Regions from separate parts of the Blastochloris tepida genome, predicted to be linked through region 3. Evidence: predicted binding sites of a transcription regulator. Region 3 holds the regulator's gene; each other region holds the start of a gene.

The links. Region 3 encodes LexA, which represses DNA repair genes until DNA is damaged. Its sites were predicted from a motif close to TGTTCNNNNTGTGTTCNG; they were not measured.
Region 1: a site for LexA is predicted at 7,540-7,557, ahead of BLTE_RS14060 (PA0069 family radical SAM protein). Genes of this name have one in related genera too.
Region 2: a site for LexA is predicted at 3,722-3,739, ahead of recA (recombinase RecA). Genes of this name have one in related genera too.

The regions. Positions count from the first base shown of each region.
Region 1 is NZ_AP018907.1:3,101,288-3,111,261, reverse strand. Features, by position in the region: gene ccoN (cytochrome-c oxidase, cbb3-type subunit I) at 1-471, shown strand, start outside; gene ccoO (cytochrome-c oxidase, cbb3-type subunit II) at 482-1,216, shown strand; gene BLTE_RS14085 (cbb3-type cytochrome c oxidase subunit 3) at 1,222-1,374, shown strand; gene ccoP (cytochrome-c oxidase, cbb3-type subunit III) at 1,378-2,247, shown strand; gene BLTE_RS14075 (DUF4142 domain-containing protein) at 2,588-3,169, opposite strand; gene ccoG (cytochrome c oxidase accessory protein CcoG) at 3,379-4,830, shown strand; gene BLTE_RS14065 (site-specific DNA-methyltransferase) at 4,938-6,083, opposite strand; gene BLTE_RS14060 (PA0069 family radical SAM protein) at 6,367-7,518, opposite strand; gene BLTE_RS14055 (glycosyltransferase) at 7,685-8,269, shown strand; gene BLTE_RS14050 (tRNA1(Val) (adenine(37)-N6)-methyltransferase) at 8,444-9,208, shown strand; gene BLTE_RS14045 (S49 family peptidase) at 9,267-9,974, shown strand, end outside.
Region 2 is NZ_AP018907.1:612,915-622,888, forward strand. Features, by position in the region: gene cckA (cell cycle histidine kinase CckA) at 141-2,636, shown strand; gene BLTE_RS02775 (cache domain-containing protein) at 2,855-3,298, shown strand; gene recA (recombinase RecA) at 3,891-4,937, shown strand; gene alaS (alanine--tRNA ligase) at 5,200-7,851, shown strand; gene BLTE_RS02790 (cation:proton antiporter domain-containing protein) at 8,110-9,885, opposite strand.
Region 3 is NZ_AP018907.1:1,715,592-1,725,565, reverse strand. Features, by position in the region: gene BLTE_RS07955 (glutamine--tRNA ligase/YqeY domain fusion protein) at 1-1,007, shown strand, start outside; gene BLTE_RS07950 (ComEC/Rec2 family competence protein) at 1,299-3,533, shown strand; gene BLTE_RS07945 (IS481 family transposase) at 3,687-4,643, opposite strand; gene lexA (transcriptional repressor LexA) at 4,736-5,431, opposite strand; gene BLTE_RS07935 (helix-turn-helix domain-containing protein) at 5,815-6,258, opposite strand; gene BLTE_RS07930 (transposase domain-containing protein) at 6,704-8,545, shown strand; gene BLTE_RS07925 (AAA family ATPase) at 8,542-9,312, shown strand; gene BLTE_RS07920 (hypothetical protein) at 9,328-9,642, shown strand; gene BLTE_RS07915 (hypothetical protein) at 9,639-9,962, shown strand; gene BLTE_RS07910 (hypothetical protein) at 9,959-9,974, shown strand, end outside.

The DNA of each region.
Region 1 (9,974 bases), 1.4 Mb from region 3:
GAGGGGCCGCTGATGTCGATCAAGGCGGTCAACTCGCTCAGTCACTACACCGATTGGACCGTCGGCCACGTGCATTCGGGCGCGCTGGGCTGGGTCGGCTTCGTGTCGTTCGGCACCCTCTACTGTCTGGTGCCGTGGCTGTGGAACAAGAAGCAGCTCTATTCGCTGAAGCTGGTCAACTGGCACTTCTGGATCGCGACGCTCGGCATCGTGCTCTACATCACCGCGATGTGGGTGGCGGGCATCCTGCAGGGCCTGATGTGGCGGGCCTACACCGGGCTCGGCTTCCTCGAATACTCGTTCATCGAGACCGTCGAGGCGATGCACCCCTTCTATGTGATCCGGGCGATCGGCGGGCTGCTGTTCGTCATCGGCAGCGTCATCATGGCCTACAATCTGTGGATGACCGTGCGCCACGGCGAAGCCGAGGTGCCGGCCACCACCCGTCCCGCCCTCCAGCCGGCCGAGTGAGGAGGCGCGCATGTCCGTCTGGGCCAAGCATCAGGTTCTCGAGAAGAACTCGATCCTTCTTCTGCTCGGCATCCTGTTCGTGGTCGCCATCGGTGGCCTCGTCGAGATCGCCCCGCTGTTCTACCTCAAGAGCACGATCGAGAAGGTGGAGGGGATGCGTCCCTATTCGCCGCTCGAACTCGCCGGCCGCAACATCTACATCCGCGAAGGCTGCTACAATTGCCACTCGCAGCAAATTCGGCCGCTGCGCGACGAGGTCGAGCGGTACGGTCATTATTCGCTGGCCGCGGAGTCGATGTACGACCACCCCTTCCAGTGGGGCTCCAAGCGCACCGGCCCCGATCTCGCCCGTGTCGGCGGCAAGTATTCCGACGAGTGGCACCGCGAGCACCTCATCAATCCGCGGGCCATCGTGCCGGCCTCGATCATGCCGGGCTATCCGTTCCTGTTCCGCAACGAGCTCAATGCGAGCGACATCGCCGAACACATGCAGACGCTGCGCGCGCTCGGCGTGCCCTACAGCGACGAGCAGATCACCAATGCGGAAGCCGATCTCAAGGCGCAGACCATGCCGGACGATCCGGCCGCCGCCGCCCTGCAGGCACGTTACCCGAAAGCCGTGGCGCGCGATTTCGACCGCAATCCCGACCGCCTCAGCGAGGGCGACGCGCTGATCGCCTATCTGCAGATGCTCGGCACGCTGGTCGACTTCAAACTCTACGACAACAAGGCCAACTTCCGGTGAACGCCATGGAAACCTATTCCGCGTTTGCGGCCTTCGCCCAGACTTGGGGCCTCGTCTATTTCGTCGCGATCTTCCTGGGCATCGTCGTCTATGCGCTGTGGCCGAAGAACCGCGCCCGCTTTGACGATGCCGCGAACATCCCGTTCCGGGAGGATTGATCCATGGCCACCGAGAACAAGGACATCGACGCCGTTACCGGCATGGCCACCACCGGCCATGAATGGGACGGCATCCAGGAGCTCAACACGCCGCTGCCGCGCTGGTGGCTGTGGATCTTCTATGCCTGCATCGTGTGGGCGATCGGCTACTGGATCGTCTATCCGGCATGGCCGCTGATCTCCAGCCACACCAAGGGCGTGCTGGGCTATTCCTCGCGCGCCGCGCTGGCCCAGGACATGGCCGCGCTGGCCGCGCGCCGCGGCGAAGCCGGCCGCGCACTGGCCGAGGCCTCGCTGGAGGACATCCGCAAGTCGCCGGATCTGCTGGCGTTCGCGATGGCCCAGGGCAAGGCCGCCTTCGGCGACAATTGCGCTCCCTGCCACGGGCTCGGCGCCACCGGCTCGAAGGGCTATCCCAACCTCAATGACGACGACTGGCTGTGGGGCGGCACGCTCGATGCCATCCACTTCACCATTACCCACGGCGTCCGCAGCGACGATCCCGACACGCGCGTGAACACCATGCCGGCCTTTGGCAAGGACACCATCCTGACCAAGGACGAGATCGGAACGATTGCCGACTTCGTGCTGTCGATCTCCGGCCAGACGCCGGGCGCCGACCTCGACAAGGGCAAGCAGCTCTTCGCCGACAATTGCGCGGTGTGTCATGGCGATGAGGGCAAGGGCAATCCCGAGCTTGGCGCGCCCAATCTCACCGACAGGATCTGGCTCTATGGCGGCGACCGCGACAGCATCATCGCCACCATCACCAACGCCCGGGCCGGCGTGATGCCGACGTGGAAGAGCCGGCTGGACGAACCGACCATCAAGGCACTCACGGTCTATGTGCACGCACTCGGCGGCGGCAAATGACATTTCGGGCGGGGCGCCGTGGCGCCACGCCGCCGTTCCGCACCGGCCGGCGGGGCAGGGAGAAGGCCGCAGCCCGCAAGGGTGGGCCGTGCGTGAGCGGCGCGTTCAGCCTGAGCGGTCCTTCCCGCGTCAGCCGCTCACACGCGGCAGGCTGGAAACACCGGCGCCTTGCTGTGCATCACTGTCGCGCGCGGCGCCGGGCTCCACTGGTTTGGACTCTGCTGATTTGGGAAACGCGTTTGAGCGTCCGCCGATCCGATTGGATCAAGCGGACGCTCCAGGTTCTTGGTTTGTCGCATTCTCTTTCGCAAAACCGGTTCCCGGTTTTGCCGAGATCGCTCTAGTTCGCGCCCCGCACGCGCTGATACGCCGCCTTGATCTTCGGCAGCGCCCGGTTGGCGAAAACGTACATGCGGCCATTGTCGCCATAGAGCGCGTAGTTGGTGAACTGCACCAGCGTCGCATCGTAGGCCGATGCCATCAGCGGTCCGAACGCCGCATCGAAGCCGGCCGCGTCCAGGTCCTTGAGCTGCTGCAGGATGGCGACACGGTCGCGGCTGGTGAAGTTCGTCCCGCCCGGCACCTGGGCGCCGCCCGGCAGGGTCGGCGGCAGAAGATGCGAGTTGACGAGCAGCTCGTTGCGCAGCGGCACCTGTTCGGCGATCACCGACTCGGCCAATTGCCGCACCGCCGGATTTTGCGACTTCTCCAGCGCCAGCCGGGCCGCTGCGATCTTGAAGGTCGAGCCGAACAGCACCTCCTGCCGGAACGACGGAGTCGGTTCGGCGAGGGGCGCGGATCTGACCGTATCGGCGCGGGCCGGCGTGAGGGAACCGGTCACGGCCGCGACGAGGGCCGCCGACAGGACGGTGGCGGCGCGCAGCGACAGTCGGGATACCGATTGGTCGGAAGAAGGCTTCACGGACGATCTCCTCGGTCTTTCGGTGCTTGCCCCGCAGCCGGCCGGTTAACCGAAACACGCCGGCGAGGTTCCCCAAGCCGGCCCCCCGCTCTCGCATCACGATCGCGCGAGAGGCCTGTGCGCGCGGCGCTCGCCGCCAGATCTGGCGGCGCAGGATCCGTCACGTTGCCGGGGTCTTTCTCCGCACGGATGCTCCCAAGGATGCCCACATGAACATGCACGCGGCTCCCGATCCGGTCGACGAGCTTCCGCTCTACGTTCCGCACAAGAAGATCTATCCGCAGAGCGTCCAGGGCACCTTCCGCAGGATCAAATGGTGGCTGTTGGCCTTCTGCCTCGGCGTCTACTATTTCCTGCCGTTCGTGCGCTGGGACCGCGGGCCGGGCGCGCCGAACCAGGCGGTGCTGATCGATTTCCCCAGCCGGCGGTTCTATTTCTTCGACATCGAGATCTGGCCGCAGGAGGTCTACTACATCACCGGCCTGCTGATCCTGGCGGCCTTGGTGCTGTTCCTGATGAACTCGGTCGCCGGCCGGCTGTGGTGCGGCTATCTCTGCCCGCAGACGGTGTGGACGGATCTGTTCTACGGCATCGAGCGCTGGGTGGAAGGCGACCGGCGCGAGCGCATCAAGAAGGACCACGAGCCGATCACCGCGTGGCGGGTCGGCGAGATCGTGCTGAAGCACTGGCTGTGGCTGATGATCGCGTGGTGGACCGGCGGCGCCTGGGTTCTCTACTTCGCCGACGCGCCGACCCTGATCAAGCAGATCGCCACCGGACAGGCGCCGACCGTCGCCTATGTGTGGATCGGCATCCTCACCTTCACCACCTACTCGCTGGCCGGCTTCATGCGCGAGCAGGTGTGCGTCTATATGTGCCCGTGGCCGCGCATCCAGGCGGCGCTCACCGACGAATGGGCGCTCAACGTCACCTATCGCTACGATCGCGGCGAGCCGCGCGCCCACGTCAAGGAGGCGAAGAAGCTCCGTGCCGAAGGCAAGCCGGCCGGCGATTGCGTCGATTGCGGCCAGTGCATGGCGGTGTGTCCCACCGGCATCGACATCCGCAAGGGCGCGCAGCTCGACTGCATCATGTGCGGCCTGTGCATCGACGCCTGCGACCGGGTGATGGAAAAGGTCGGCCGCCCGACCGGCCTGATCGCCTACGACACCGACGACAACTGCCAGCGCCGCGCCCGCGGCGAAGCCCCGGTCTACCGGCCGCTGCGGCCGCGCACGCTGATCTATGTCGGCGCCATCGTGCTGGTCACGGCGGTGATGATGTGGTCGCTCGCCACCCGCACCACCACCAGCCTCAATGTGCTGCACGACCGCAATCCGCTGTTCGTGGCGCTGTCGGACGGCGCGGTGCGCAACGGCTACACCGTGCGGCTGCTCAACAAGCAGCCGAACCCGCGCACCTTCACGCTGGCGGTGGAGGGCGTGCCGCGGCCGCACATCGAGGTGGTGGGCATCGACACGCCGGTGGGCGAGGCGCCGCGCGTCGCCATCGGCCCGGACACCACGCGCGAGCTGCGGGTGCTGGTGACGGTGCCGGCCGATGCGACAGCAGGCCTTGCGCGCTCGTCTGACGTCACGTTCCGCATCGTCGACGAGAGCGGCGCCCGCGCCAGCGTGCACGACCATTTCGTCGCGCGCTGAGCGAGTCTCCGGCTGAACGCGAAGGGCGGCGCCGAGCATGTCGGCGCCGCCCTTCGCGTTTGATCGTGCGGTTCTCGGAGATCAGACCCCGATGGCCGAAATCGCGCTCACGCCGCCAATTCGTCGCGCACCACGGCGCGCAGCTCGTCGATCGGCCGCAGCCGGCCGCCGTCGCTGAAGTGCCAGAAGGTCCAGCCATTGCAGGCCTCGGCGCCCTGAACCAGCGCACCGATGCGATGGATCGAGCCGACCGTGGCATTGTGCTCGAGCGTGCCGTCGGCGCGCACCCGCGCGACGAAGCGGCTGCGGCCATCGGTGAGCATGGTGCCGGGCTGCAGCAGCCCGCGCTCGACGATGGCGGCGAAGGCGACGCGCGGTGCGTCACGCTTGGTGGCGAACGGCGCCAGCGTCGCCTCGGGCAGAGGATCGACGGCGGCGATGCGCGCCTCGGCGGCGGCGGCGTAATTCGCATCGCGCTCGATGCCGACGAAGTGGCGGCCGAGCTTGCGCGCCACCGCGCCGGTGGTGCCGGAGCCGAAGAACGGATCGAGCACCACGTCGCCGGGTTTGGAGGCGGCGAGCATCACCCGCGCCAAGAGCGCCTCGGGCTTCTGGGTCGGGTGCAGCTTGCGCCCCGATTCGTCCTTGAGCCGTTCGGGGCCGGTGCACAGCGGGATCGTCCAGTCCGAGCGGACCTGGGTGTCCTCGTTGCCGGCCTTGAGCGCCTCGTAATTGAAGGTGTAGCCGCGCGCGTTCTTGTCGCGCGCCGCCCAGATCAGCGTCTCGTGTGCGTTCTGGAAACGGGTGCCGCGGAAGTTCGGCATCGGGTTGGTCTTGCGCCACACCACATCGTTCAGGATCCAGAATCCGAGATCCTGAAGAGCAGCGCCGACCCGGAAGATGTTGTGATAGGAGCCGATGACCCACAGCGTGGCGGTGGGCTTCATCACCCGCTTCGCCGCGAGCAGCCAGGCGCGGGTGAAGGCGTCGTACGCCTCGAACGAGGCGAACTTGTCCCAGTCGTCGTCGACCGCATCGACCACGCTTTCGTCGGGACGCTTCAGCGCGCCTTCGAGCTGCAGATTGTAGGGCGGATCGGCGAAGACGAGATCGACCGAGGCCGGTGGCATCGCCGCGAGAATGGGAATGCAATCGCCGACATGAATGCGGTCGAGATGGCGCTCGAAGGCGGCCGGCGATTCGCGGGAGATGCGGGACGCCGAACTGGGCGCCCCGCGACGCAACTGACGCATACTCGTACTCGGGATACGCAACGCGGACTCAACGTCCACAGGATGCGGCCCGCAGGGTAAACAAAGCGTTCAGCCGTCGTGTTGCGCGTGCGTGATGCGGTTTCCGGCTGATCAAGCCTTCGAGCCGCATCCCGATCGCCGAAAATCCCGCTATCGGACGAGGGATTTTCGCCGAGACCGTTTCCGGCGTCCCGAAGGGACCAACCGGAAACCGTACGACGCGAGTCTGCGCGTCAGAGGGAGACCGTTTCCGGTATCCCGAAGAGATCGACCGGAAACCGGATCAGAACAGCGAAAGCTGCTCGCCGCAGCGTGCCGGCCGCACGAACAGGTCGGTGCGCAGCTTCAGGGAGCGGCGGTTGAGGCCGAGCCGGGCGCAGGCGGTCTCGAACCGGCGGCCGATCATCCAGGCATACGGGCCCTCGCCGCGCTCGCGCTTGCCCCAGGTCGCGTCATAGTCCTTGCCGCCGCGCATCTCGCGCACCAGCGACAGCACGTGGCGATAGCGGTCGGGATGATTCAGCACCAGCCACTCGCGGAACAGATCCTTGAGCTCGTGCGGCAGGCGCAGCATCACATAGCCCGCCTCGCTCGCGCCATTGGCCTTGGCGGCATCGAGGATGCGCTCGATCTCGGCATCATTGAGGGCGGGGATGATCGGCGCCACCATCACCGCCACTGGAATGCCGGCCTCCGCCAGCGCCTTGATGGTTTCGAGCCGCAGAGCGGGCGTCGGCGCCCGTGGCTCCATGGTGCGGGCGAGCCTTGCATCCATGGTGGTGAGCGAGATCGCCACCTTGGCCAGCCCCTTCGCCGCCATCGGTGCCAGGATGTCGATGTCGCGCCGGATCAGCGCCGACTTGGTGACGATGGCGGCCGGGTGGTCGGCGCGCGCCAGCACCTCGAGAAGCGCGCGGGTGATCTGGTAGCGCCGCTCGATCGGCTGATAGGGATCTGTGTTGGTGCCGAGCGCCAGGGTCTTGGGCTCATAGCCCGGCGCCGTCAGCTCGCGCTCGAGCAGCGTCGCGGCATCGGGCTTGGCGAACAGCTTCGATTCGAAATCGAGCCCCGGCGACAGGCCCATGTAAGCGTGGGTCGGGCGCGCGAAGCAGTAGACGCAGCCGTGCTCGCAGCCGCGATAGGGATTGATCGAGCGGTCGAAGGCGATGTCGGGCGAGTCGTTGCGGGTGATGATGCGCCGCGCCTTCTCCTCGGTGACCTCGGTGACGAAGGGCGGCAGATCCTCCAGCGAGCGCCAGCCGTCGTCGGCCTCGACGCGCATTTCGCGCTCGAACCGGCCGGACGCATTGGAGACGGCGCCGCGGCCGCGCCGCCGTTCGCCATCGACGCTGGCGCGCTGGGCGCGGGCACCGTCGATCGCCCGGTCATTGCTCCAGGCGGGTGCGAGGGGGCGGTTGCCGACGATTCGAGCCATGATCAACGCTATCGCAATCGGGCGAACAAAACAAGAACATGGTCGTAGCTCCGCCGACCTAGGCGGGGCCGCCGCCCGCCGCCCAATTTCTGCGCTTGCGCAAGGCGCGGGCGGTTTGCCACCTGTCGCTTCGGGCGGTAATCGGGAGCATGGAGGCGAGGGCAGCGTGATCAGCGTCATCATCCCGACGGACAACAGCGAACGCGTGCTGGTGCCGTGCTTTGCGGCGCTGGTGCCGGCGGTGTCGGCCGGTGTGGTGCGGGAGGTGGTGGTGGCCGACGCCGGCTCGCGCGACGACACGCTGAAGGTGGCGGACGCCGCCGGCTGTACGCTGATCGAGGGGCCGGCCGATCCCGGCGCCCGGCTGAAGCGGGCGGCGGCGGCGGCGCGCGCGCAGTGGCTGCTGTTCCTGCGGCCCGACGTGGTGCTGGAGGACGGCTGGACCGGCGCCGCCGAGGCGTTCATCGCCGCCGCCGAGCGGCGCGGCACCCTCGACCGCACGGCCGCCGCCTTCCGCTATGCCATCGACGCCGATGGCGCCGCGGCCCGCCTCGCCGAGCAGGCGAGCGCCATCGCCCGCCTGCTGTCCGGTCGGGTGCGGCCGGAGCAGGGGCTGTTGATCCACCGCCGCCTCTATGATGCCGTGGGCCGCCACCCTGAGGGGCCGGCGGCGGCGCGCCGCCTCATCGGGCGGCTCGGCCGGAAGGTGACGCTGCTGCGGGCGCGCGCCTTCGTGCAGGACCGGGATTGATCCGTTTTCTCGGGGCGTGATCCGGTCTGGCTACGTCAGACCGGACGCGCCAAGTTTTCGAGTCGTCGCATTTTCTTTCGCAAAACCGGTTCCCAATTTTGCGGAAAATGCTCTGGCAGATGATCGCGACACCGGCTTCTGCTACATCGGCGGCACGATCAGATCGGCACGACGATGCTGGAGTCCGCCCCGCCCGCACTCACCGACGACGCCGTTCTCGGCGGCCGGCTCCGGCTGCTGCAGCCGGCGCGCGGCCACCGTGCCGGTCATGACGCCATCCTGCTCGCCGCCGCCGTTCCCGCCGCGCCGGGCGAGCGGGCCGCCGATCTTGGCGCCGGCATCGGCACCGCCGGACTGGCGGTGGCGGCCCGCGTGCCGGGCCTGTCGATGGTGCTGGTGGAGATCGACCCGGGCCTCGCCGCGCTGGCGGCGGAGAATGCCCGCCGCAATGGCCTCGACGACCGGGTTTCGGCGGCGGCCGCCGACATTGGCGATATCGGTCGCGCCAATGGTCCGCCGGAGCTTCCGGCCGACCGCTTCGACCAGGTGCTGTGCAACCCGCCCTTCCTCGATCCCGGCCGCCACGCCGCCTCGCCCGATCCCGACAAGCGCCGCGCCCATCTGCCGGAGCGGCCGCGCGGCGACTGGATCGCCGCGGCGCTGCGGCTGCTGACGCCCGGCGGCACGCTGACGCTGATCGAGCGGGCCGATGCGCTGGCCGGCGTGCTGGCCGACCTCGACGTGCGCTGGGGAGCGATCGAGATCGTGCCGGTGCATCCGCGGCCGGGCGCCCCGGCCAGCCGCGTGCTGGTGCGCGCCCGCAAGGGGCGGCGAACGCCGCTGGCGCTGTTGCCGGCTTTGGTGCTGGCGGATGTGGCGGGCCGGCCGAGCGAGGCGGCGGACGCCGTGCTGCGGTCCGGCGCCGCTCTGCCGGCCTGAGCGGCCGTCGACACCTCACGCCCTTGGCCTGACGCATCCTTGGCCTTATGTATCGACAATGACTGCAAGTCTCGCCAACCGGCTGCTGCAACGCCTGCGCCCCTATCTGCCCGTGCCGCTGCGCCCGCCCGAGATTCCGGTGGTGCCGGTGGTGCGGCTCACCGGGGTGATCGGATTTTCCACGCCGCTGTCGCCGGGCATCACCATGGTCGGCGTGGCGCGCATGCTGGAGCGGGCGTTCGATGTCGCCGACGCCAAGGCGGTGGCGATCGTCATCAATTCGCCGGGCGGCTCGGCGGTGCAGTCGCACCTGATCCACCGCCGCATCCGCATGCTGGCCGAGGACGCCGGCCTGCCGGTGCTGGTGTTCGTCGAGGATGTCGCGGCCTCGGGCGGCTACATGATCGCCTGTGCCGGCGACGAGATCTTCGCCGACCCGTCCTCGATCATCGGCTCGATCGGGGTGATCGGCGCCACCTTCGGCTTCGACCGGCTGATGGAGAGGATCGGCGTCGAGCGCCGCGTCTACACCGCCGGCGAGCGCAAATCGATGCTCGATCCGTTCCGGCCCGAAGACCCCGACGATGTCGAGCGGCTGAAGACCATCCAGCGCGCCATCCACGCCAAGTTCATCGCGCTGGTGAAGGCGCGCCGCGGCGAGCGGCTGAAGGAGCCCGACGACGCGCTGTTCACCGGCGAATACTGGGAAGCGGAGCGCGCCCAGGCGTTCGGCCTGATCGATGGCTTCGGCGATGCCCGCACGGTG
Region 2 (9,974 bases), 1.1 Mb from region 3:
GGTCGGCAGGATGAGCGTAATCGTTTATCGTATTTTTTGTCGGATTCCTTGCGCAAGACCGGCTCCCGGACGTGCGGAGACTGCGCGAGTGCCGTCGAAAGGGGCGGGTCGTGACCATCGGTGACGAAAGAAACGGCGAGATGCTGGAGGCCGTCGACAGGAGCGATGCCGCCGGCTCCATCGGTCTCGTCGTGGTGATCGCGCTGGCGATGGTCGCGGCGGTGGTGTCCTTCCTGTTCATCGGCCGCGACGATGCCGAGCCGTGGGTGGTCGGGCTCCTGGCGCTGCTGGCGGTGATGGGCGTGTTCGCGCTGTTCGCGGTGGCCGCCGGCATCCTGCAGTTCGCCGGCAAGTCGGGCCGGTTCGACCTGACCAAGGCGCTGATCGACGGCTCGGCCGAGGGCACGGTGGTGGTCGATCCCTCGGGCCGCGTGCTCTACGCCAATGCCGCCTATCTGGAGTTGGCCGGGGCGACCTCGGCCGACGACGTGGTGCCGGTCGAGCGGCTCTACACCTCCGAGCCGGAGGTGGCGGAGGTGATCTACCGCCTCGCCCAGGCGGCCCGCGCCGGCCGGGCGGCCTCGGAGGAGGTGCGGGCGGCGGGCCGCAAGGGCGAAACCGGGCGCTGGCTGCGGCTGAAGGTGCGCCCGGCCGGAGCGCAGGGGCGGCTCGCCAAGCTCATCGCCTGGACGGTGGCCGACGTGACGCGCGAACGCCTGCGCCAGGAGGACGCCTACGTCCAGCTCCAGCAGGTGATCGACTATCTCGACCACGGCCCGGCCGGCTTCTTCTCGGCCGAGCCCGATGGCACCCTGGTCTATATCAATGCCACGCTGGCCGAATGGCTGGGCTACGACTTCGCCGAGGTGGCGACCGGCGGGCTGAAGGTCTCCGACATCCTGCCCGGCCCCGGCGTGGCGCTGCTGGCGCCGCAGCCCGGCAGTGCCGGCGAGGTCAAGACCGAGGTGATCGACATCGACCTCAAGCGCCGCAGCGGCGAGCCGCTGCCGGTGCGGCTCCACCACAAGGTGGCGGTGGCGCCGGACGGCACGGCGGGCGCCTCGCGCACGCTGGTGCTGGACCGCTCGCGCGGCCGGGCCGGCGCCGACCTCGCCCGCGCCGCCGAGGTGCGCTTCGCCCGCTTCTTCAACTCGACGCCGATGGCGATCGCCACCGTCGACCGGGTGGGGCGCATCGCCCGGGTGAACGCGCTGTTCGCGCGGCTGTTCGGCGGCCCGGTCGAGGTGCGCCCCGGCGGCGAGACGCGCTCGGTGCTGACCGGCATCGCCGAGGCCGACCGGCCGGCGCTGGAGGCGGCGATCAAGGCCGCCGCCGACGGCAAGGGCGACATCGCCCCCGTCGATGCCGGCATGCCGGGCGGGCGGGCGGTGCGCTTCTATGTGGTGCCGGTGGAGGAGGACGAGCGCGACCAGGAGGCCGCGATCGTCTACGCCATCGAGACCACCCAGCAGCGGGCGCTGGAAACCCAGGTGGCGCAGTCGCAGAAGATGACTGCGATCGGCCAGCTGGCCGGCGGCGTGGCGCACGACTTCAACAATGTGCTGACCGCCATCATCGGCCATGCCGACTTTCTGCTGGAGAGCCACCGGCCGACCGATCCGTCCTTCCAGGACATCATGCAGATCAAGCACAATGCCAACCGGGCGGCGGGCCTGGTGCGGCAGCTTCTCGCCTTCTCGCGCCGCCAGACCCTGCGCCCGCAGGTGATCCAGCTCGGCGACGCGATGAGCGAGGTCACCATGCTGCTGCGGCGGCTGCTGGGCGAGACGGTGAGCCTCGACATCCGGCACGGGCGCGACCTTTGGCCGGTCTATATCGACGTCAACCAGTTCGAGCAGGTGATCGTCAATCTGTCGGTCAATGCCCGCGACGCCATGCCGACCGGCGGCAAGCTGACCGTGCGTACCGCCAACGTGCCGGCCGCCGAGACCAAGACCTTCGGCGACCCTCAGCTTCCCTCGGCCGATTTCGTGCTGGTCGAGGTGACCGACACCGGCACCGGCATGCCGCCGGAGATCCTCGACAAGATTTTCGATCCCTTCTTCACCACCAAGGAGGTGGGCAAGGGCACCGGGCTCGGCCTGTCGACGGTCTACGGCATCGTCAAGCAGACCGGCGGCCACGTCTCCTGCGACTCCAGGGTCGGGGTCGGCACCACCTTCCGCATCTTCCTGCCGCGCCACATCGCCACCGAGGCGCCGGTGGCGGCGGAGGAGCCGGCCCAGGCCAAGGCCGCCGACCTCACCGGGCGCGGCACCATCCTCTTGGTCGAGGACGAGGATTCGGTGCGGGCGTTCGGCTCGCGGGCGCTGACCTCGCGCGGCTACACCGTGCTGCAGGCGGCCTCCGGCATCGAGGCGCTGGAACTGTTCGCCGACCATGACGGTTCGATCGACCTCGTGGTCTCCGACGTGGTGATGCCGGAGATGGACGGGCCGACCCTGCTGCGCGAGCTGCGCAGCCGCCGGCCCGACCTCAAGGTGATCTTCGTCTCCGGCTATGCCGAGGACGCCTTCCGCAAGAACCTGCCCGAGGGCGAGCAGTTCGCCTTCCTGCCCAAGCCCTTCACGCTGAAGCAGCTGGTCGAGGCGGTGAAGGAGACGATGGCGGCGTGAGGGCGGCCGGTTCGGGTCCAGGAGTGGGGCCCATGAGGCGGGCCCATGCGCCGAACGGGTCAGGCGAGGCCCATGAGCCGCGGTTCACATGAGCCGTGCCTGCGGCGGCCGGCACGCGACCAAAGACGCAGATGCCTTCCCGATAGTTTCGTTTAGGATCGGTTCGCCCCCGCAGGCGAAGAACTGCGATCAAAAACGAACCAATAGGGAGTCACGCGATGAAATCAGGACGTCTCGCTCTGGCCGCCGCCTTTGCGCTCGCGCTTTCCGTGCCGGCCTATGCGGCCGACTTCGGCACCGCTGCCGAGGCCAAGGCCATGCTGGAGAAGGCGGTCACCGCGCTGAAGGCCGACAAGGCCAAGGCGCTCGCCGAGTTCGCCAAGGGCGAGGGCGGGTTCAAGGACCGCGACCTCTATCCGTTCTGTGGCGGTCCGGACGGCAACTTCACCGCGCATCCGACGCTCACCGGCAAGAGCCTGAAGGACCTCAAGGACAAGACCGGCAAGGCGCTGGGCGAGCAGATCTACGCCGTCGCGGCCGAGGGCAAGATCAGCGAAGTCGACTATATGTGGCCGCGGCCGGGCACCACCGATCCGGTGCAGAAGGTGTCGTTCGTCACCAAGGTCGGCGACCAGACCTGCGCCGTCGGCTACTACAAGTGATGAAAACGGCCCCAGCCGCCAGCGCGTGGGGCCTTTGAGCCTCGCGGATTTTCTCGGAATCAGGGATTTCGAGAAAATCCGCGATCGGCGTTAAGGCCGGCCTTCTGGCCGGTCTCCTCCTCCCTCGCCATGGCGGCGGAGCCCTGCGCCCCGGCCAGACGCCCTCCTGGCGTGCCGTTTCGCGCGTGGGCCTGCGGCGCCGACGCCGGCTTCCCAAGACTCTCAGCGGCCGTCGTCGTGGCCGGGACGTTGCCTGGGCGTTGGCGTGTGTTGCCGGCGCCGGGACGGCAATCCGACGGCAACCGCCGCACGTGGGGGCCGGGATTCCGAGTCGTCCAGGGCAAATCCAGTTCATGGGTTAGCGGAAAACGCTCCGGAGAGTCCATTGATGGAACGTCTGTGCAACAGACCGGACTTTTGTTCCGTTCCCCTCTTGTTCGCGCGAACAAATCATGTACAGTTGGGTTATTGCCCTGTCGGAATGGCGGGGTGGCTCACGGATTGATCTGGCGGTTTGGACGGCGCGCGGGCGCATGCCATAAGGGGACGCACGGTGACTCAGGTCTCTCTCAAACTGGTCGAAGGCTCGTCGATGGACAAAACCAAGGCGCTGGACGCCGCGCTCACCCAGATCGAGCGGGCCTTCGGCAAGGGCTCGATCATGCGCCTCGGCAAGGGCACCGCCGCGCTGGAGGTCGAGACCGTCTCCACCGGTTCGCTCGGGCTCGACATTGCGCTCGGCATCGGCGGCCTGCCGCGCGGCCGCGTCGTTGAGATTTTCGGCCCCGAATCGTCGGGCAAGACCACGCTGGCGCTGCACACCATCGCCGAAGCCCAGAAGAAGGGCGGGGTGTGCGCCTTCATCGATGCCGAGCACGCGCTCGATCCGATCTATGCCCGGAAGCTCGGGGTCAATCTCGACGATCTGCTGATCTCCCAGCCCGATGCCGGCGAGCAGGCGCTGGAGATCGCCGACACGCTGGTGCGCTCGGGCGCCATCGACGTGCTGGTGGTCGATTCGGTGGCCGCCCTGGTGCCGCGCGCGGAGCTGGAAGGCGAGATGGGCGACAGCCAGCCGGGCATGCAGGCGCGGCTGATGAGCCAGGCGCTGCGCAAGCTCACCGCCTCGATCTCGCGGTCGAACTGCATGGTGATCTTCATCAACCAGATCCGCATGAAGATCGGCGTGATGTACGGCTCGCCCGAGACCACCACCGGCGGCAACGCGCTGAAGTTCTACGCCTCGATCCGCCTCGACATCCGCCGCATCGGCTCGATCAAGGAGCGCGACGAGGTGGTGGGCAACCAGACGCGGGTCAAGGTGGTCAAGAACAAGCTCGCCCCGCCGTTCAAGCAGGTCGAGTTCGACATCATGTATGGCGAGGGCATCTCCAAGGCCGGCGAGCTGATCGACCTCGGCGTCAAGGCCGGCGTGGTCGAGAAGTCGGGCTCCTGGTTCTCCTATGACAGCCAGCGCATCGGCCAGGGCCGCGAGAACGTCAAGGGCTTCCTCAAGACGCATCCGGACATTGCCGGGCGCATCGAGGCCGCCATCCGCCAGAATGCCGGCTTGATCGCCGAGCAGATCCTCGGTTCGCCCGAAAGCGGCGAGGACGGCGAGGACGCCGCCGAGGGGTGAAGACCGTAGGGCTGGGCAGTGCGCGCGGTCGGCGTTGTCCGGTCCTGCCGTTGTCCAGCGGCTGCAGGGCCTTGCAGATCCTGGTCTTTTTCTTCGGCGCGGCTCCGGGGCCGGCCTGCGGGGCGGTGCTGCGCGGGAGATCGGCGCGGGTCCGCGGTAACGGTCGGGCTTGGCGTTTCTGGACAGGGGCGGGGGGCGCCGCTAGATGTGCAGAGAAGCCAACGGCCGCCTGGGGCGCGCCGCGCCGGAGATGAGTTGCCAGATGAGCGGCGTCAACGAGATCAGGTCCACCTTTCTTGAGTTCTTCGCAAAGAACGGCCACGCCGTGGTGCCGTCCTCGCCGCTGGTGCCGCGCAACGACCCGACCTTGATGTTCACCAATGCCGGGATGGTGCAGTTCAAGAACGTCTTCACCGGCGTCGAGAAGCGGCCCTACCAGCGCGCGGTGACCGCCCAGAAGTGCGTGCGGGCCGGCGGCAAGCACAACGACCTCGACAATGTCGGCTACACCGCGCGGCATCACACCTTCTTCGAGATGCTGGGCAATTTCTCCTTCGGCGACTATTTCAAGGACCGGGCGATCGAGCTGGCGTGGAACCTGATCACCAAGGTCTACGAGGTTCCCGAGAAGCGCCTGCTGGTCACTGTCTATTCCGAGGACGACGAGGCGTTCGGCCTGTGGAAGAAGATCGCCGGCCTGCCCGACAGCCGCATCATCCGCATCCCGACCTCCGACAATTTCTGGGCGATGGGCGACACCGGCCCGTGCGGCCCGTGCTCGGAGATCTTCTACGACCATGGCGACCATATTCCGGGCGGCCCGCCCGGCTCGGCCGATCAGGACGGCGACCGGTTCATCGAGATCTGGAACCTCGTCTTCATGCAGTACGAGCAGCTTCCGGGCGAGCGCATCGCGCTGCCGAAGCCCTCGATCGACACCGGCATGGGGCTGGAGCGGATCTCGGCGGTGCTGCAGGGCACCCACGACAATTACGACATCGACCTGTTCCGCGCCCTGATTCGCGCCAGTGCCGAGGCGACCGGCGTCGAGCCGGACGGCGCCCACAAGGCGAGCCACCGCGTCATCGCCGACCATCTGCGCGCCTCGGCCTTCCTGGTCGCCGACGGCGTGCTGCCCTCCAATGAGGGCCGCGGCTACGTGCTGCGCCGCATCATGCGCCGTGCCATGCGCCACGCCCAGCTTCTCGGCGCCAGGGATCCGCTGATGTGGCGGCTGGTGCCGGTGCTGGTGCGCGAGATGGGGCAGGCCTATCCCGAGCTTCAGCGCGCCGAGGCGCTGATCACCGAGACGCTGAAGCTGGAGGAAACCCGCTTCCGCAAGACGCTGGTGCGCGGCCTCGCCATCCTCGACGAGGAGACTGCGCGCCTCGGACCGGGCGAGACGCTCAAGGGCGATGTCGCCTTCACGCTCTACGACACCTATGGCTTCCCGCTCGATCTGACCCAGGATGCGCTGAAGGCGCGCGGCATCGGCGTCGATACCGAGGGCTTCCAGGCGGCGATGGAGCGCCAGCGCGAGACCGCGCGCGCCGCGTGGGCCGGCTCGGGGGAGGCCGCGACCGAGACGGTGTGGTTCGCGGTGCGCGAAAAGGTGGGCGCCACCGAGTTCCTGGGCTACGAGACCGAGACCGCCGAGGGCGTGGTCAAGGCGCTGGTCAAGGACGGCCAGGAGGTCGCGGCGCTGGAGGCCGGCGAGAGCGGCTTCGTGGTGCTGAACCAGACGCCATTCTATGGCGAGTCGGGCGGGCAGGTCGGCGACACCGGCGTGATGAGCGCCGCCGAGGCGCGCGCCCGCGTCACCGACACCCAGAAGAAGCTCGGCGACCTGTTCGTGCATGCGGTCACCGTCGAGCACGGCCGGCTGAAGGCGGACCTGCCGGTGGAACTCGCGGTCGATCACGACCGCCGCGGCGCCATCCGCGCCAACCATTCGGCCACCCATCTGCTGCATGAGGCGCTACGTCAGGTGCTTGGCGACCATGTCGCCCAGAAGGGCTCGCTGGTGTCGCCCGACCGGCTGCGCTTCGACATCTCCCATCCCAAGCCGATCTCGGCGGAGGAGTTGGAGAAGGTCGAGGACATCGCCAACGACATCATCCTGCAGAACGCGCCGGTGGTGACGCGGCTGATGGCGGTGGACGAAGCCATCGAATCCGGCGCGCGGGCGCTGTTCGGCGAGAAGTACGGCGACGAGGTGCGGGTGGTGTCGATGGGGATCGCGCCGGGCAGCAATGCCGCGCCCTATTCGGTGGAGCTGTGCGGCGGCACCCATGTGGCGCGCACCGGCGACATCGGCCTCGTCACGCTGCTCGGCGACAGTGCGGTGGCGGCCGGGGTGCGGCGCATCGAGGCGATGACCGGGCGGTCGGCGCGCAAGCACACCAATATCCTGGCGGGCACCGCCAAGGCGGCGGCGGCCGAGCTGCGGGCGCCGCTTGACGAGCTGGTGCCGCGCATCTCCGGCCTGATGGACGAGCGCCGCCGGCTTGAGCGCGATCTCGCCGAGGCGAAGAAGCGGCTCGCGATGGGCGGCGGGGGCGGGGGCGCGGACGGCATCCAGACCGTCGGCTCGACCAAGCTGCTGGCGAAGACCGTGCATGGCATCGAGCTGCGCGACCTCAAAAGCCTCGCCGACGAGGGCAAGAAGCAGATCGGCTCGGGCGTCGTGGCGATTGTCGGCGTGGCGGAGGACGGCAAGGCCGGCCTCGTGGTCGGCGTCACGGCCGACCTGACCGGCCAGTTCAACGCCGTCGATCTGGTGAAGAAGGGTGCGGAAGCCTTGGGCGGCAAGGGCGGCGGCGGGCGGCCGGACATGGCCCAGGCCGGCGGTCCCGATGGGGCGAAATCGGACGCCGCGCTGAAGGCGATCGGCGAGGCGCTGGCCGCCGGCTGACGGCGCCGGTGCGGCGTCATACGGTTTCTGGCTGATCAGGTCGGACAACCGCTGGCCGGGAGCCGCGTTCTTTCCCTCTCCCCTTGTGGGAGAGGGTGCCGAGCGATCGAAGATCGCGAGGCGGGTGAGGGGTGAATCTTCCAGCGTTCGCCCGTATGCACCCCTCACCCGGCTCGACCTCGCTTCGCTCGATCTCGCCACCCTCTCCCGCAAGGGGAGAGGGAAGGAAGAAGCCGAACCAATCAACCGGAAACCGCATCACTCCGCCGGGCGGCCGGCGCGCAGCGGCGCCTTGAGCAGTTCGCGCTTGGCGCGGATGGCGGCGTGCACCTCGTCGCGCGAGCCGCCGAGCGTCTGCAGGGCGGCGCTGGCGAGGTCGAGGCTGGCCTCCAGCGCCTCGGGCACCACATCGGTGGCGCCGAGCCGGAACAGCCGCACCGCATGGGCGGCGTCGCGCGCCCGCGCCACCACCGGCACGTCGGCGCGCTCGGCCCTCACCGCGGCGACCACGTGCTCGGCGGCGACCGGATCGTCCATGGTGATCACCACCGCCGGGGCGTCGGTGAGCCCGCATTTGCGCAGGAACTCGCGCCGCGTGGCATCGCCATAGACCACCGGCTGGCCGGCCTTGCGGCCGCTGGCGACGATGTCGGCGTTGCGGTCGGTGGCAATGAAGGCGCGGCCTTCGCCTTCGAGAAGCTCGCTGACCAGCCGGCCGACGCGGCCGTAGCCGACGACGATGGTGCGGCCGACCGCGGCCGGCTCCGGCTCGCCGTGGCCGTCGGCCATGGCGGCGGCGCGGCGGGCCTGCCGGCCGGCCTGCCGGCCGAGCCGGGCGAGGAAGGGCGTCAGCATCATGGTGCCGGAGGCCACCAGCAGCATGAACTGCTCGATATTGGCGGGCAGCAGGCCGCCGCTGCCGGCCATCCCCAGCACCAGGAAGGCGAACTCGCCGCCGCCGGCGAGCAGCAGGCTCGCCTCCACCGCCACCGGCCAGGAGAGCCCGAACAGGCGCGCCAAGGCGGCGATCACCACCACTTTGAGGCTGGCCATGCCGAGCACCGACAGGGCGAGCAGCAATGGGTCATGCGCCACGCCGAGCGGATCGATCCGCATGCCGACCGAGATGAAGAACAGGCCGAGCAGCATGCCCTTGAACGGCTCGATATCGACCTCGACCTCGCGGCGGAACTCGGTCTCCGACAGCAGCAGGCCGGCGAGGAAGGCGCCCAGCGCCATCGACAGGCCGGCGAAATGGGTGATGAGCGAGGTGCCGACCACCACGAACAGAATCGCGGCCATGAACAGCTCGCGATTGTGGGTGCGCGCGACCAGCCGGAAGAACGGCCGCAGGATGGCGCGGCCGAAGCCGATGATGATGGTGACCGCCGCCGCCCCCTGCAGCAGCGCCAGCCCCAGCCCCAGCAGCACCGACTGGCCGGCGATGGCGGTCACCGCGCCGTCCGGCGCCGTCTTGCTGAACACCACGACCAGGAACAGGATCGGCACCACCGCCAGATCCTGGGCCAGCAGCACCGCGAAGATGACGCGGCCGGCGACCGAGGCCAGCCTGCGCTGCTCGGCCAGGAGTTGCAGCACGATGGCGGTGGACGAAAGGGCGAGGCAGGCGCCGATCACCAGCGAGGCATCGAACGGGTTGCCGAACGCCCAGGCGGTGACGCCGATCGCCGCCGTGGTCAGCGCCACCTGCAGCATGCCGAAGCCGAACACCATGCGCCGCATGGTCCACAATCGGTCGAACGACAGTTCGAGGCCGATGGTGAACAGCAGGAACACCACGCCGAGCTCGGCGAGCTGGTCGACGGTCTCGTGCGAGGTGATGGCGATGTAGCCCAGCCAGGGCACGCTTTCGGCGAGCCGCCCCAGGCTGTGGGGCCCGAGCACCAGGCCGGCAACGAGGAAGCCCAGCACAGGGGAGACCCGCATGCGGGCCATCAGTGGAATCACCACGCCCGCTGTGCCGAGAAACACCAGCGCTTCACGATAAAATCCGGTTTCCAGCGGGGAGGGCATCGCCACGCAAACTTCGCTTGTCAGGCAAACTTCGATTGTCGGATTGTCGGTCGGGTCCGTCGTCCTGCATGTCGGAAGCGGTTGCCCGA
Region 3 (9,974 bases):
ACGCCATCGAGCACATCACCCACTCGATCTGCACGCTGGAATTCGAGGATCACCGGCCGCTCTACGACTGGTTCATCGACAATCTGCCGGTGCCCTCCAAGCCGCACCAGTACGAGTTCGCCCGGCTGAACCTCACCTACACCGTGCTGTCGAAGCGGGTGCTGACCACGCTGGTGCGCGACGGCCATGTGAAGGGCTGGGACGACCCGCGCATGCCGACGCTGGCCGGGCTCGCCCGCCGCGGCGTGCCGGCGGAGGCGCTGCGCGAGTTCGTCCGCCGCATCGGCGTGGCCAAGGCCAATTCCACCGTCGATGTCGCGATGTTCGACCATGCGGTGCGCGAGGTGCTCAACGCCAAGGCGGAACGCCGCATGGCGGTGCTGAAGCCGCTGAAGATCGTGATCGAGAATTACCCGGACGGGCAGGCCGACGAATTCGAAGCGGCGAACCACCCCGACAATGAGGCCGCCGGCCGCCGCACCCTGCGCTTCGGCCGCGAGCTCTATGTCGAGCGCGACGACTTCATGGAGACCCCGTCCAAGGGCTTCTACCGCCTGTCGCCGGGCAAGGAGGTGCGGCTGCGCTACGCCTATCTCGTCACCTGCCGCGAGGCGGTCAAGGACGCCTCGGGCGAGGTGGTGGAGCTGCGCTGCACCTATGATCCGGCCTCCAAGGGCGGCAACGCGCCGGACGGCCGCAAGGTCAAGGCGACGCTGCACTGGGTGAACGCGGCGGATGCGGTGGAGGCCGAGGTGCGGCTCTACAATCCGCTGTTCGCGACCCCCGAGCCCAACGCCGCCAACTTCGCCGCCGACCTCAACCCGGACTCGCTGGAGATCGTCGCTGGTGCCAAACTGGAGCCCTCGCTGGCCGAGGGCGGCGTCGAGCCGGTGCAGTTCGAGCGCCTGGGCTATTTCGTCCGCGACAAGGATTCGACGCCCGGCCGCCCGGTGTTCAACCGCACCATCGGCCTGCGCGACACGTGGGCCAAGGTGAGCGGGGCCTGAGCCCCGTTTGGGCCAAGGTGAGCGGGGCGTAGGCCCGTTTGGGGCAAAGCGAGCGGGCCTGGTCTGCAATCCGCCTGTCGTCCCGGACGGCGCGCAGCGCCGAGCCGGGACCGTCGGCAGAAAGGCGACCTTCCTTGTGCGTCCGTGCCCTGTGGCGCCTCACAGGATGATGGTGCGCAAAAACTCCCTGGCCTCTTCGCCCAGGCTGTCCTGCCGCTGCGGAGTGTGTAGCATGGCGCGGGCGGCCTGACCGGAAACCGAGCGTTCCGCCGCCCGGACCTTCGGGGCGCCATGGCGGGCGGGCAGCGGACAGGGGTGCGGGTGGCGGTGATCGGCCGCGCCCGCGCGCTCGCCGCCGGCTATCGGCCCCTCTCGGGAGCCGCCAGCCTGCTGGCGCCGCTCGCCGCCTGGGCCCGGCGCGAACGCGAGGCGGCCCGCGGCCCGCTGTGGCTGCCGGTCGTCTTCGCCATCGGCATCCTGGTCTACTTCGCCGCCGAGACCGAGCCCTCGCTCATCGCCGCGCTGCTGACGGCGCTGACCTTCACGGCGCTGGCCATCGCCGCCCGCGCCCATCCGCTCGGCTTTCCGCTCGCGGTCGCGGCCGCGGCCTTCGCGGCGGGCTTTGCCGCCGCCAGCCTGCGCACCGCGCTGATCGCCCATCCGGTGCTGGCCCGTCCGCTGGTCGCCACCGTCTCCGGCTTCGTCGCCGACCGCGACCAGCGCGAGAAGTCGGACCGCGTCATCCTGCACGTCACGAGCATCACCCCGGCGCAGGAGGCGATGCCGACGCGCCTGCGCATCGTGCTTCGGCCGGGCGCGGCCCCGCCGGTCGGCAGCCATATTTCGGTGCGCGCGCGGCTGAATCCGCCGGCCGGCCCGGCCCGGCCGGGCGCCTGGGATTTCGAGCGCGATTTGTGGTTCGCCGGCATCGGCGGCACCGGGCTCGCCTTCGGCGCGGTGCAGATGATACCGGCGGCATCGCCGCCGCCCTGGCGCATCGCCGTCTGGCAGATGGCCCAAGGGATCCGCGAGGGCATCGGCCAGCGCATCCGTGCCATCGTGCCGGGCGACGCCGGCGCCATCGCCGTGGCGCTGGTGACCGGCGAGCGCGACGCCATCGCCGAGGCCACCAATGAGAGCCTGCGGGTGTCCGGCCTCTACCACATCATCTCCATCTCAGGCCTGCACATGGCGGTGGTGGTCGGCACCGTGCTGGTATTGGTGCGCGGCACGCTGGCGCTGGTGCCGGGGCTGGCGCTGCGCCGGCCGATCAAGAAATGGGCGGTCCTGGCGGCGCTGGGCGTTGCCGCGTTCTATTGGCTGCTGTCGGGTGCGGAGGTCGCCACCACGCGCTCCTTCCTGATGGCCGGGCTGGTGCTGGCCGGCGTGCTGGCCGACCGTGCCGCAATCAGCCTGCGCACCTTGGCCGCCGCCGCGCTGGTGGTGATGGCGGTGATGCCGGAAAGCGTGCTCAATCCCGGCTTCCAGATGTCGTTCGCGGCCACGCTGGCGCTGGTGGCCTTCTACGAGCACTGGGCGCCGAACCGCCGCTTCGCCGAGGGCGCCCGTGTGCAGCGGCTCGGTCGGGCGTTGTGGATCGGCGCGGCCGGCCTAGCGCTCGCCTCGCTCGCAGCGGGGCTCGCCACCTCAGCCTTCACCGCCTTCCATTTCCACCGCCTGTCGCCCTACGGCCTCCTCGCCAATCTGGCCTCGACGCCGGTGATCTCGGGTCTGGTGATGCCGGCGGCGCTCGGCGGGGTGCTGATGATGCCGTTCGGCTTCGACCGGCCGTTCTGGGTGCTGATGGGCTGGGGCATCGAGCGCACGCTCGACATCTCCGCCTTCGTCGCCGCATTGCCGGGAGCGGATTCGCGGCTTCCCGCCTTCGGCGAGGGGCCGCTGCTGCTCGCCGCGGCGGCCCTGCTGGTCGGGCTGCTGCTGGTCAGCCCGCTGCGGCTTGCTGCGCTGCCGGCGGCAGCCCTGGCGTTGCTTCTGGCCGTGGGGTCGCCCGACCGCCCGGACGTGCTGGTCGACGCCACCGGCCGGCTGGTGGCGGTGCGCGGCGCGGACGGCCGGCTGTCGATCCTCGGTGCGTCGGCCGACCGTTTCGCCGTCCGCACCTGGCTTGCCGCCGATGGCGACCACCGGCTGCCGGCCGATCCCAAACTCGCCGCCGGCTTCGCCTGCGACAAGGAGGGGGGCGTCGCACAGCTCGCGGACGGCACCGCCATTGCCGTGCCGAAGACCCTCGCGGCGCTGGAGGAGGACTGCGCGAAGGCGGCGCTGGTGGTGACGCGCCACGCCACGCCGATGCCGTGCGCCGCGATGCGGATCGACCCCGCCCGACGCGCCGCGAACGGCGCCCTCGCCATCACCCGCGCGGGCGACGGCTGGCGGATCGAGCCGGCCCGCGACGCCACCCGCACCCGGCCCTGGATGGTGCAGGCCGCGCCCGAACCGTCCGCAAAGCCGTCGCAGCGCGACACTGCATCTGAGCCGCCGCCGGACGAGGAGACGGCCGACTGACCGAACGTGCAGCAGGTCGGCCGAGACCCGTTAGAGCGACCGCCGATCTGATTGGATCAAACGGACGCTCCAAACTTTTTGATTATCGCATTTTCGCTGACGCGGCCCTTCGGGTTTTTCGCAAAACCGGTACCCACTTTTGCGGAGAATGCTCTAGCTGTGGAGCCTCAACAGGTTGTCCTCGGTCAGACCGAGGCGGCTGATGGGTGTCTTGGCTTGCAAGCTACCATGGGGCCTGTGCCAATTGTAGCGATGCAGCCAGATCGGCAGCTCTGCGGCGCGCTGATCGGAGTGCAGATAAGCTTTGGCGTAGGCCCATTCGCGCAAGCTCGTTTGGACGAAGCGCTCGGCCTTGCCGTTGGTCTTGGGCGTATACGGCTTGGTGCGCAGGTGCTTGATCTCGAGTAGGCGCAGCGCCCTGGCATAGCGGAAGGAGCGGAAGCTGGCGCCGTTGTCGGTCATCACGCGCTGAACCTTGACGCCATGGGCCCTGAAGAAGCGCAGTGCATTGAACAGAAAGCGCAGACAGGACGGGCGCTTTTCGTCGGGCAGGATTTCCGAGTAGGCGACCCGCGAATGATCGTCGATGGCGAGATGCAGGCACTCCCAGCCGACCCCGCGGCTGTTGCTTTGCCCGCTGCGATCGCCGGTGATGCGGTGGCCCACCGTGTTGAACCGGCCGAGCTTTTTGATGTCGATGTGAATGATCTCGCCGGGATGCTGGCGTTCGTAGCGCCGGACCGGTTCGGCCGGCTCCAGGGCGCTGAGCTTGTTCAAGCCGCGCCGCCGCAGGATACGGCTGACGGTGGCCGGCGAGAGGCCGAGCTCGGCCGCGATCTGCTTGCCGGTGCAGCGCTGGCGGCGCAACGCCTCGACCGCAGCGCACGTGGCGGGCGCTGTTTGGCCTGGCGATGAAAGCGGCCTGGAGGAGCGGTCGCGCAAACCATCGACACCCTCGGCGCGGAAGCGCCCGACCCATTTGGCGACCGTCTTCGGCGTGGTGTTGTAGCGACGCGCGGCCTCGGCATTGGTCAGTCCGCCATCCACCACGGCGCCCACCATCACCTCTCGACCTTTCGGGGTCAGGCGAGCATTCTTGTGAGTGTCCATTCGGTCCTCCGCGAATCACTGACGTCTGGCGACATCAGCGTTCCCGGCCAGGGCCGAATGGACAACCTCCTGAAAGCCCACATCTAGCCGGCTCAGTAACGCCGGAACAGCCCGACCAGCCGCCCCTGGATGCGCACCCGGTCCGGCCCGAAGATCCGCGTCTCATAGGCGGGGTTGGCGGCCTCCAGCGCGATCGAGGCGCCCTTGCGGCGCAGCCGCTTCAGCGTTGCCTCCTCATCGTCGATCAAGGCGACGACAATGTCGCCATTGTCTGCGGTGTCCGACTTCTTGATCACCACCAGATCGCCTTCGAGGATGCCGGCGTCGATCATCGAATCGCCGCGCACTTCGAGCGCGTAATGGTCGCCGGCCGGCAGCATGTCCGGCGGCATGTTGATGACGTGGCTGCGGTTCTGGATGGCCGAGATCGGCGTGCCGGCGGCGATTCGGCCCATGACCGGGATCGGCACCGTGCGGCCGCTGGTGTCCTCCGAGGCCGGGCGCACCTTGCCGAGCCCGCCCTCGATCACGCCCGGAGCGAAGCCGCGCCGCGGCATGGCCGCCTGTCCGACCGCGTCCGGCAGGCGAACGACCTCCAGCGCGCGCGCCCGGTTGGGCAGGCGGCGGATGAAGCCGCGCTCCTCCAGCGCGGTGATAAGCCGGTGGATGCCCGATTTCGACTTGAGGTCGAGCGCATCCTTCATCTCGTCGAAGGACGGCGGCACCCCGCTTTCCGTGAGCCGCTCGTGAATGAATTTGAGCAGTTCGTACTGTTTGCGGGTCAGCATGGCGCGTCCTTGGATCGGGCTTCGCGGGCTAGAAACAAATCATGAACGGACACTATACGTTCATTGTGTGTTCCGCAAGGTGTTAAATCCGTCTGAAGAAGGCGCCTGGAACCGGTAGCGGTGGAGGCGCCGCCGCTATTTGGCGCCGGCCAACATCGCTATTTGTCGCTGAACAGGCCTTAACGCATTGAAATTAAATGGATTGATGGGCTCCCAATCGCCAACCATCAATTGTGGCGGAAATGTGCCGACAGATAGCGATGAATTCAGGCTAGGGCATTGAAAATACGCGCGATATTGCGGAACTATTGGCCAACAGTGGGGCGCATGACGGCTCCGAACGAGACGATTGGCCAACCTATTGGCCAACCCGCCAAAGCGGTTCAGGTGTCATCATCCTCCGGCCGCAGCGCTCTCGCCTCGCGCGCGACGTCATAAGCCCCGGCGAGCAAAACGGCGAGCGTTCCGACTGTTCGTGGCCCCTCAGCCATGTCCGATGCCTTGTGTAAGGGATTAAACTTTAGCTCCACATTGTCATCGAACCAGAAGCCTTCGAGAAGGTCACCGAAAACCTCTCGGAGCGCGTCCCGAAGTGCATGGGTGTCTACATGAAATCGCCCAGAAAAAACCCACTCCGGTGTTATGTCCAGAGAAGAGCATATCTTCATAAATACATCTAGAGGAAGGGGACTTTTCTTATAGAGATAATTCTGGAGTGAGCGGTATGGGATGCCGACTCTCTCCGCGAGGGCGGTCATCTTGACCTTCCGGATCTCCATAACCCGCCGCAGGGTATCAACCACGTCCGGGTTTTCGGTCGCAGGCATTGAATGTCACCAAAATAGGTGTATAAGCGTCGCTTATGCACCAGATCGAATACAGATTCGGCGCGACCATCGATGGCTCTGAGGAGCTGTATCGAGCTGTGCGAGCCGCGCTTGTTGCCAGAGGCACAAGTCTCAACGCCCTCTGTAAGGCGCGTGGCCTGAACAGGCAAACGGTCGAAAGAGCCCTCAAGGGCGAGCGTCATAGCAAATTGGCTGCGAAGCTCAGGAAAGAGCTTGCGAACGAGATACTTGGGGCCGAGGGCGAGAGATGAAGGGCTTCATAAGCCTTCCGGCCTTGGCAGAGGTTGCTGGCGTCTCCCGGCAAGCGATAGAAAAGGCGGTTTCCCGTGCTGCTCTCCAACGGGCAGACATCGTTTGGCGCGGTTCCACCCTCACGGTCCGTGAGGTCCGCGGGCGGGGCGGGCGGTCGGGCGTCTCCTATGAGGTGCTGGTCTCCAGCCTGCCGCTTGGCCTCCAACTCGAATTCAAGGCCCTTCAAAGCCCCGTTGAAGCCCCTTCAAAGGGGCGTCACCACGACAAGGATTCGTGGGGCTGGTGGTCGTTCCACGTGGCCGAGGCGTTGCGCCATGAGAAGGGCTCGCCCGAGCGCGCGGCAGCCGTCGCGGCGCTGGCGGCTCGGTCGGACCTGACCGACTGGCGCGGCCGGCCGATCACCCTGTCCGAGCGCACGATCCAGCGGAAGATCAAGGCCCTGGAGGACGGCGGGCTTGCCGCCCTCGGGCGCAAGCGCCGCGCCGATGCCGGCGCGAAGAAGGCCATCATCACCAGGGCATGGGACGGAGCCGTGCCGTTCGACGATGCCGAGAAGCTTCGCATTCGCGAGCGCCTGGACCAGCACATCCGCAACCTCTGGGGCAACGGTGGCGCCTTGTCCATGGTGCGGCGTCTGGCCGGCGAGTGGCTGGCGGACACGACCCGGCTGGCGGGCTTCGATCCCGGCCCGGACGATCTGGCCCGGCTGTGCCAACTCCCGCAGCACCTCGTCGAGCGCGGGAAGCGGGCACGCAAGGTTCACGTCTTCAACACCGACCGGAAGACTTTCGAGGACGGCAAGCGGCGCGTCCGGCGCACCATCGAAGGGCTGCAGCCGATGGACGTCGTGGTCGGCGACGTCCACCCGGTCGACGTGCTGGTTCGGCGTGAGGACGGGTCGACCGCGACACCTCGGGCCATCGCGTGGCTGGACGTCGCCACCGGCCGGGTTCGGATGACGTTCCTGCTGTTTGAAAAGGGCCGTGGCGTCCGCAATGAGGACGTCGCCCGCAGCTTCCTCGACATGGTGCGCGATCCGGCCTGGGGCGTGCCGCGGCACCTCTATCTCGACAATGGCGCGGAATACAATTGGGCAGACTTCATCGAAGATGCGATGAAGGTGATCAATGGCCCAGTCGAGTATTTCACCCGATCCTCTCCGATCATCAAGGCCAAGCCCTACAACGCTGCGGCCAAGCCTATCGAGGGCATCTTCGCCGTTCTCGAAAAGACGGTGTTCAACGTCCTTGAAGGCCACATTGGCGGCGACCGGCTGCGCAAGAAATCGGCCAATGTCGGCCGTCCGCCCGCGCCGTTTCCGGGAACGTGGGCCGACTTCTGCCAGAAAGCGGAGGGGCTGGTCTCCTACTACAACACCAACCCTCAGCGCGGGCGGCTGGGCGGCCTGACGCCCAACCAGATGCTCCGCCGTGCCCAGGAGGCGGGCTGGCGGGCCGCCACCATCGATCCGATGGCGCTTCTGCAAGCGTTCACGGTTCGGGAAGCGCGCACGCCCGACCGCGGCTGCATCGCCGTCAAGGGCCGTCCGTTCACCTGCGATGGCCTGTCCCTCTACAACGGCGAGAAGGTCGAGGTGGCCATCCCGCGCTATGGCGAAATCCAGGTGGTCGCGGTGTTCGCGCCGGACGGCACCTTCATCGGCGCCGCGCGCGAGGATCGGCCCTTCCACTTCCTTGATCCCGAGGGCGCCGCCGAGGCCGCGCGCCGCGACAAGGTCGACCGTCAGCTGATCGCCGACCTGCGGAAGACGGTCGAGCCCATCGATATCGCTGGCCTCGCGGTCGAATCCGGCCGGCGTGCGGCGGGACTGCCGGCGCCGATGCCCGCCGACGTTCTGCCGATCAGCGACCGCACGGCGACCGTGGCCCGTGCGCTCGCCGAGACGCCGGAGGAAGCCCTGCGGCGCATCCAGCGCGAGCGCGACGCCGCCATCAATCGCCGCCTTGCGCAAATCGAGCGTGAGAAAATCGAACGCCAGAAGGAGGCGTCATGACCTCCGACATCCCATTCATCGAGACGTCCGTCTACCGCATCATCGAGTCGGTGGCAGATCGCGCGCTGCGGCTGCAAAAGCCGGCATTGATCACGGGCGCGCCCGGCGTCGGCAAGACGCGCGCGCTGCAGGAACTCGCCGATCGACGCGGGATGGTTGGCGCGTGGCGGCCTGCCGTCACCATCATTGAGGTCAGCAGCACGCTTGGCCAGACGGCGCGCGGGCTGATCACCGCGGTTGCGAATGCTCTTGGGCACCAATGGTACCGTTCTGCTGACGACACGCTGCGCGACATATGCATCAGCGACGATGAAATGCTGATCTTAGACGAGGCGCAGAACATAAAGGCCAACTTGTTGCGCCAGCTACTTACGCTGAATGACAGTCAAGGGCTTACTATGATGTTCTGTGGCAATGACCGAATGCTAAAGTATGTTCATTCAGCTGATAGTGCGTTGGAGCAAGCTGGAAGTCGGTTTTATTTGGCAGAGAACATTCTTGGCATCAGCGCAGAGGATGCCGACAGAATTACGAACTACTTCAATGTTGAGGACAAGTCCGTCTACATGAAGATGCGCGACATTGGCGCGGTTCGGCATGCCCGCGGTGTGGTGAAGGTGCTGCGGATCGCGCAGGACATTGCCGGCGCCCGCCAGCCAATCCGCCTGTCCCATGTCGACGATGCCATCGACCAGATTCCACAACTTGTGCGGGCCGTGTCTTTGCGCCGGCCCGGTGTGTCCAAGCGTGTTCCCTCCACCCCGTAGCCTGAGAGGCCAGCTATGCCCGACCCAATCAACCCCCGCACGGAACTCGCCATTGATTTCGCTGCACTGCCGCAGGATCGGCGCGAGGCGGTTGCGAACCTCGCCATCATGTTCGGCGTCTCGGTTTACGCGGAGGTGAGCAACTTCCTTTTCCAGAGCAAGGCGCTCATTGGAGACGTCAATTCCAGCTTCACGGGCGCCGATCAGCAAGAACTGGCCCTCAAGCAAATCGATTGCACGCTGCGGCTCTATGAACGTCTCGCAAAATCCCTGCAAGAATTCTCGGCCGCAAAGGATGCCGCAGTGAATTTCGGGGGGACGAAACAATGATCCGGCCCAACAAGGTTGCCCCCGACACCGGATACAGCGGCGAGCGCGCGTGCTCAGAGGCCGCATACCGCGAGGCGCTGGATGCCCTGCAGGGACACATCGAGATTGCGCACAAGGTCGGAGGGGAACTCGCCGCCATCGCCAAGCTGTTCCGGCTGACCTGGGATTGCGCGAGGCGCAGCGGCTCTGACGCCACCGAGGAGCTGCTGGCCGATCTGATCGAAGAGCGCGGTGCCCATCTGGTCAATCTGGGAGGCCGGGCGAAGCGGGCGATGGAACACCTCTTGGCGTTCGCCCCCGGCGCGGAGGTGTCGCGATGAACGCCCACAGCA